DNA from 2 places in the Paenibacillus sp. CF095 genome. Region 1 is predicted to be linked to the other one. Evidence: riboswitches for the same ligand, from Rfam matches in the RefSeq annotation. Region 1 holds a riboswitch; the other holds the start of a gene.
The links. Region 1 has a riboswitch for thiamine pyrophosphate ahead of BLS69_RS19310 (ABC transporter ATP-binding protein). Riboswitches for the same ligand answer to the same signal wherever they lie in the genome.

Region 1 (3,785 bases):
CAGGGATCCAATCTCCTGTCTAATATTGCGTGTTCCCAGACTGGCTCGTTTTTCCTGAAGCAAACCCCTTGAACAACGTTGGTACTTTGGAATAACGGGTATTCGTAATTTTGCCTTGTGATGTACTGCTGTCTGTACGCATAATCGAATCTTTCACATTGGAAATGTTGGAGTTATCCAGCGTCATGTTAACTGCAAAGGAAGTTCCACCATTTTGGCGAACCAGTTTGCCAATATCATCCGCACGGAAGTTTTTGATGTTAATTGTTCCAGCTGCATTCATCTGGAACACTTTATCATAGGCCTTGTACGCTGCCCCACCGGTAATGTTAACCGTTCCGGCGGACTTCAATGTCAGAGCATCCTCGCCCACGTCCTCCCAGACTACATTCGAAATATTACAGCTACCATAACAGTGAACACCATCGGCAGCAGGTGATCCAATATTTACATTTTTGAGTGTGGCCCCTGCCTCCAGGCGGAAGACTGGTTTCTGACCCTCAGCTTGAGATCCGTCGCCCAGTGTGGAAGGATTGGCTACAAATGTTTTACCTTGGCCGTCATAGGTCGTGCCCTTTGGAACCACAATGGTTGAATTTACAACGGTAGGTGCAGCCGCAGCCGGAACGGCACCAAATATAGAAGCAACCAAACCAGCGGACAGCAACAACGTCAATATTTTTTTCATAACTTAATTCCTCCCTTATTCTCTCGTTTTTTGGTAGTGTACAAGTCTGGGCTTGTACTGGAAGTTCGCCAGAGGTGCACCTCTGCCCAACTCACAACCTAATCCTACCAAATAAGGAAGGTAACTAGAATAATCATTAGATCAGATATATCATGACATCGCACAATCCCTGTCATATCGGCATTTTTTGCATACCAGGTCCCTCAAGCAATATGCTGATATCAACCTCAGGTATGCTCATTTGTAACGTTTGTATCCCTAACTTTAATCCCCGATAACAAAGAAAGACCACAACATTTATCTCCAAATGTGTGATCTTGAATGTCTTCTGGCTTGCTGATATAAGATATCAGGCTCCGAATCTCTGACGATAACCGCACTTTCGACACAACTCTTCCACAGCTTCCCGCCTGGAGAAGCCATATACCAGATTGTTCGCTCGCTCACCCTCAATAATCTCCGAGAATGACTTCTCGTGCACATTACCCAGGTTAATTACACCCTCGCCATCGAGACAGCATGGAACCACCGTTCCATCCACAAGCACAGCTGCCTGACCACGCAATGCATGGCAGAAGCCTTTGCCGTCATCTTCAGGTGCATCCAGACTTGGCCACTGGAACTCATGGTCCTGATTCAGGTATACATTCGGGGCAATTTTGACCCCGCTGCCTGGAACTACTTTTTCCTCAATGCAGAAGTCCAGATTGAACTCACGTTCCAATACTTCAAGGGTCTCCCGATTTCGATTCATCTGAGCATTTGTGAAGTTATCCTGCGTCAGATTCCACAGTCGGAATGAAATGATGACATTGTGCTTAACGGCCTCGTGTACAAAGGACAAAATATGACGCAGGTATCCGTCACGGTCGGTTGAACCTTCATGCCCATCGAAGCTGTGCAGGGAGAAATTCATCTGTCGCAGCGCCGGTTTGCCAAGCAATTTATGCTGAGTCTTGGGCAGCAGTGTACCATTCGTTGTAATGTTCACCTTGAGTCCCTTCTCATGTGCGGAATCGAGTAACAGATCTATTTTGGGATGCAACAAGGGTTCGCCTTTGACATGTAGATAAATATGATTGGTGTGTGGTTTAACTTGTTCCAGTATATTGTTGAAGACTTCAGGGTCAATGAATCCTTTGGCACGCTGTGTCTGCGGACAGAAGCTGCAAGCCAGATTGCAGATACTCGTGATCTCAATATATACTTTTTTGAACGTTTTCAACTCGGGTCCCCATTCTGCCTAGGAGGGAGAACAATCCCACCTGCATTTTGTGATCCGGCCAATACGGGCCATCCTTATTATATCGGGTTCCTGAGCCGAGGTAAATTGTTCAGTTATCATGCTGCCTCTTTACAGTTCATGTTCAAGTGATATATGCTGAACACACAACTGCATATCTTGAACTTTTGCACTAGGGGAGCCTTGCGGCTGAGACGAATATGACTTATTCGGACCCTTTGAACCTGATCTGGATCATACCAGCGGAGGGAAGTGGAGCGGCCTTTTAGTAAGCGGAATTTTCTCAATGTATGTGAAGATAAATTGCGAATTTAACTTACAGACCCACTCATTTCTCCGGAAATGGGTGGGTCTTTTTTATGTAGATTTATAAGTTTTCAGCGAAGCTGAATCAATCGATATCGTAAAAACCACTTCAGCTAAACGCGGTCTGTCTTCTCGAAAAGTACGTCGATAGACGTTTTTCTTATGTTACTTCTGCAAAGCACAAGATGCCGTTGTTATTCCAGCAGTCTGATATCAAGGGGGTGAGGATCAGATGACCAACCATGTAACCATTCACAACATAAGCTTCGCTTTTCCGGAAAAAATGGATTCCCCCGTACTCTCCAATGTGTCGCTTCAGGTTCAACAAGGGGAATTTGTCTCGCTCATCGGCTCAAGCGGATCAGGTAAAAGCACGCTTTTCAAGCTGCTCGCAGGCTTGCATGAGCCTACCGTCGGCACCATCGATATTGCTGATGTACCGCAAGGACAACGGCTCGGACGAGTCGCCTATATGCCGCAGAAAGACCTGCTGTTATCCTGGCGTACCGTCATGGAGAACTGCATGCTGCCTGCCGAGCTGGCACCAGGCCGACAGGACAAGGACAAACTACGAGCCGATATCATCGCAGGATTGGCAAGGTTCGGCTTGTCCGGTTATGAGCAGGCCTATCCAGATGAGTTATCCGGCGGCATGCGGCAGCGGGTGGCATTGCTGCGTACCTTGCTTACAGGCGGGCAGCTCATGTTGCTGGATGAACCCTTCGGTGCACTCGACGCCTTAACCAAACGACAAATGCATCGCTGGTTATTGGAGCTGTGGGAGGGCTTTGGCCAAACCGTGCTGTTCATTACACATGACATCGAAGAAGCCCTGCTGTTAAGTGACCGTATCATTCTGTTAACTCCAGGGGGGCAAGGCCAGCAGTTGCGGGAGATGACGGTTCCCTTACCACGCCCAAGGCATTCGGACATGATCTACGAACTGGCTCTCGTGCAGATGAGGCAACAACTGGAGGAACAATTGCATGCAAATTGATAGAGCTGAGGTTAGCGTTTGGACGTGGTGTTCAAAGTGGCTCTCGAGGTCGTTTTCCCAATATGGTTTGTTTATTATGCTCATGTTCTTATCACTGGCGATCTGGGAAGTGATTGTGCGTATGGAATGGGTGCCCTCCTTCATCATTCCTGCACCCACGGCCATCATAGGCTCACTGGTCGAGCATCGTCATCTGCTGTTGACCATCCATCTGCCTGCAACCTTTATGGAGGTTGCCGTAGGTTTTGGATTATCCATAGTGACCGGAATTACGCTAGCGACAGGCATGCATATGAACCGATCGATTGAAAAGGCCTTGTATCCCTTCATCGTGATCAGTCAGACCATACCGCTGATTGCCCTGTCCCCCGTATTTATCCTGTGGTTTGGTTACACGTTGTGGAGCAAAGTCGCGGTGGTATTCTTAATCGCATTCTTCCCCATTGTGGTCAGTACCTACGATGGACTCCGCCAAGGCGATCCAGAGCAGCGTGAACTGCTGCTCACCATGGGCGCCAGCAAGTGGGATATTTTTTGCAAACTCCAGGTTC
Region 2 (3,785 bases), on a different contig from region 1:
GTCTTTGTTAAATATATTTATGTAGTATAAGGTAGAATAAAGTATATAAAGTAAAACTCACAAAAGAGAACGATATAAAAATCGTTCTCTTTTACACATTTCACTCAACAGGAGAGGTGAATAAATTAATGCGATTTTTATATATTCTTATCTTATTCCTAGTCGGTATGGGTTCTTCCGCACTTCTACATGCTAGTAATCTTAAACTATCTGATGGCGTGCTATTTGTCATCGCAGGCATCCTATTTCAGATTTGGCGTAAGTTGGATTGAATCCAAAATTTACGGTGAAGCGGGTTTAGCCTTGTCCAAACATTAATCCGTATTTATAATTTAAAGCTACAAAAAACCTTTATCACCTGACTCCCTTAGGAACGTGTCCGATATTCCTCGGCCTTTTCCTGCATGCCCGCTGCTACAGCCTCATTCTCGGACAATCCTTTATCCGCGGCAAAGGCACGAATGTCCTGCGTGATGCGCATGCTACAGAACTTCGGTCCGCACATGGAGCAGAAATGAGCTTCTTTGGCCCCTTCTGCTGGCAGCGTCTCATCATGGTAGGACAGCGCACGTTCAGGGTCCAGTGACAGGTTAAACTGGTCACGCCAGCGGAATTCGAAGCGCGCCTTGGACAATGCATCATCCCGGCGTTGAGCACGTGGATGGCCTTTTGCCAGATCGGCGGCGTGGGCTGCAATCTTGTAGGCGATGACCCCTTCCCGCACATCATCCTTGTTGGGCAGGCCCAAATGTTCTTTTGGTGTAACATAACAGAGCATGGACGTGCCGAACCAGCCAATCATGGCCGCACCAATGGCGGATGTGATGTGGTCGTATCCCGGAGCAATGTCGGTCGTCAGCGGCCCCAGCGTATAGAACGGTGCCTCTTTACATATCTCCATCTGCAAGTCCACATTCTCTTTGATCTTATGCATCGGCACGTGACCCGGCCCTTCGATCATCACCTGCACATCATGCTTCCATGCGATCTGCGTCAGTTCCCCGAGCGTAGCCAGTTCCGCCATCTGAGCTTCGTCATTGGCATCGTAGATACTGCCTGGACGAAGTCCATCTCCCAACGAAAACGCCACATCATACCTTTTCATAATCTCGCAGATTTCTTCAAAATGGGTGTACAAAAAATTCTCCTGATGATGCGCAAGGCACCATGCTGCCATAATGGACCCACCGCGAGACACAATGCCTGTCATCCGCTTGGCGGTCATGGGAATATAACGCAGCAGTACACCTGCGTGGATCGTAAAGTAGTCCACTCCCTGCTCTGCCTGCTCAATGAGCGTATCACGGTACAACTCCCAGGTCAGCGCTTCCGCTTCGCCATTCACCTTCTCCAGCGCTTGATACAGCGGCACCGTACCAATCGGCACAGGTGAATTACGGATGATCCATTCCCGGGTGGTATGAATGTTTTTGCCTGTGGACAGATCCATCACCGTATCCGATCCCCAACGTACCGCCCAGGTCATCTTCTCCACCTCTTCCTCGATGGAGGAAGATACGGCAGAGTTACCTATGTTGGCATTGATCTTCACGTGAAAATGACGACCGATTAACATCGGTTCACTCTCCGGGTGATTGATGTTGGATGGCAGAATCGCACGTCCACTCGCCAGCTCCTGCCTTACAAATTCCGGTTCTACGCCCTCACGAATGGCGGCAAACTCCATCTCTGCCGTAATGACTCCCTGCCTCGCATAATGCATCTGAGTCACACAGCGTCCTGTCTGTGCTCGCAGCGGTTTGCCACGCAATCCAGGGTACTCTTCGGCTCCAGCTCTCTTCCCTCCGGGCTTTAGTCCGTTATCCTCCGGTTTAACCGTACGACCCTGATAAGCTTCAACATCGCCACGCTCTGTGATCCAGCGGGTACGCAGGGCTGGTAGACCTGCACGGATATCGGCATGAAATCCGGGATCGGTCATCGGCCCGCTCGTATCGTAGACACGTAGCGGTTCGTTATGCTCCACCCCTTGGGGAGTATTCGTGTCATGAAGGGCTATCTCACGCTCAGGTACAGCAATGTCGGGCCGTGAGCCCTGAATGTAGACTTTGCGGCTGCCCGGAAAGGGCTGAATCCGTCCGGCCGCTCCTGTTTCTTTTTCCACCTGCTGACCGTTATGTTCCTGCTCCATCGCTTGTTGTCCCGTTTGATTTCCTGTACTCATGTTCGCTTGTCTCCTCCTCAGTGTTCGTCGCTTGTTTGGTTGGTATCGTCATTAGCTTACTTACGTACCTGTCCCAAATCATGCGCAATGCAGAGAAGAAAGAGCGATCCTACGCCAGACCAGGGGAGACACTTTTCATGTACAGTTAACAACAGACGGAGGCTGCCACAGATCATGAATCTATGGTGACTTCTCTCTCATCATACAAGCCCACTTTCGCAGGTTATTGAAAAAAGAAGTCAATGGAGTACGCGCTATATCGCCCGTTCACTGTATATAAAAAAGCCGGTCCCCGAAGGAACCGACTTTTATGTCCATCACCAATAATGCACCTTCAATCAGCTCCTTAACGGAGACTACAAGGGTCACATCATGAGGTGGTTGAGGTCATATCGCCGATTACTTCCCTACGCTGGTATGATCCAGATCAGGTGCAAAGGGTCCGGAATCTCAAGCGATTCCGTCTCAGTCCGGACAATTCGGACTCCCCCAGTAACGTTAGTAAGTTGCGGCTTACATAAGCCGCCGTTCATATTCAATGAAGCTGGCCCCGTAGGGCCGTCCATTACAGAGTAGCGCAACCGGAACATAAAAACAACCTTTATATTCCAAATGATCAAACTCCATTGGAGAAAAAAACTTACATAAACATCAGGATAACATGAGCCCCATCTGCGTAGCAGCATCCTTCAATACAGGTGCGTATTCATGCAATGTCTCCTGCGAGAGTCGACTGACAGGCCCTGAGACCGAGAGCGCAGCTGCAATATTGCCTCTGCGATCCATAATCGGTACAGATACCGCGGCAGCTCCCGGCTCACGTTCCTCATAACTCGTCGCATATCCGTTATCCCGGATATCTCCCATTTGCGCCAAATACACCGCGGGATCAATAAACACCGGCCATTCCGGGCCGTTCATCAGTTCTTCACGATCCTCGTCCGTGGCAAACGCCATCAAAACTTTGCTGGAAGCGCCCACAGACAGCGGGAGTCTAACACCAACGGGGGCGACTCGGCGAATCGCCTGATCACTTTGCACAGCCTGAATCCGTATCCGTTCACTCCCATCACGCAGGTACAGACTCACGGTCTCCCCCAATCGATCTCTCAGTCGCTCCATCGCAGGCAGCAGCAGAATAGCGGGATCATCACTGCGGGACATATGAGCCGACAGTTCCCAGATTCGGATGCCAAGTCGGTACTTCTCTGTTGCTGCATCACGGATCACGAACCCTCGATCCTCCAGCGTAGCCATCAAACGGTGCACTGTACTTTTGTGCAAGCCGATCTGGCTGGCAATTTCGGTGAGTCCCAGATCACTGCGTGTGGTAAAACATAATAATATATCCAGCGCCCGTTCCACAGCCCGGACGGTTAACTTGCGATCTTCCATGGCATAATGCCCTCCTCATGTTTCATCACATGAAACTTGGTTACATAAATTATATGAGAAACGGTCTCATCTGTAAACCAAAAAGAGCCAAAATCAAAATAGGCCAACCTGTAAATTTTTCCTTTTTATAAGACTTAATCCCCTGTAATTTACACACTAAGGTAATGTTACCCATATATCTTAAGAACTATATAACAATTGCGTA

Region 2: it holds a riboswitch for thiamine pyrophosphate, as region 1 does, so the genes downstream of both, thiC (phosphomethylpyrimidine synthase ThiC) here and BLS69_RS19310 (ABC transporter ATP-binding protein) in region 1, are expected to answer to the same signal.

Annotation. Positions count from the first base shown of each region.
Region 1 covers NZ_FMZN01000001.1:4,380,252-4,384,036, forward strand. The annotation lists gene BLS69_RS19300 (pectate lyase) at 20-688, opposite strand; gene BLS69_RS19305 (radical SAM/SPASM domain-containing protein) at 1,038-1,913, opposite strand; TPP riboswitch at 2,096-2,199, shown strand; gene BLS69_RS19310 (ABC transporter ATP-binding protein) at 2,470-3,234, shown strand; gene BLS69_RS19315 (ABC transporter permease) at 3,224-3,785, shown strand, end outside.
Region 2 covers NZ_FMZN01000009.1:56,397-60,181, reverse strand. The annotation lists gene thiC (phosphomethylpyrimidine synthase ThiC) at 368-2,152, opposite strand; TPP riboswitch at 2,573-2,686, opposite strand; gene BLS69_RS30235 (IclR family transcriptional regulator) at 2,837-3,580, opposite strand.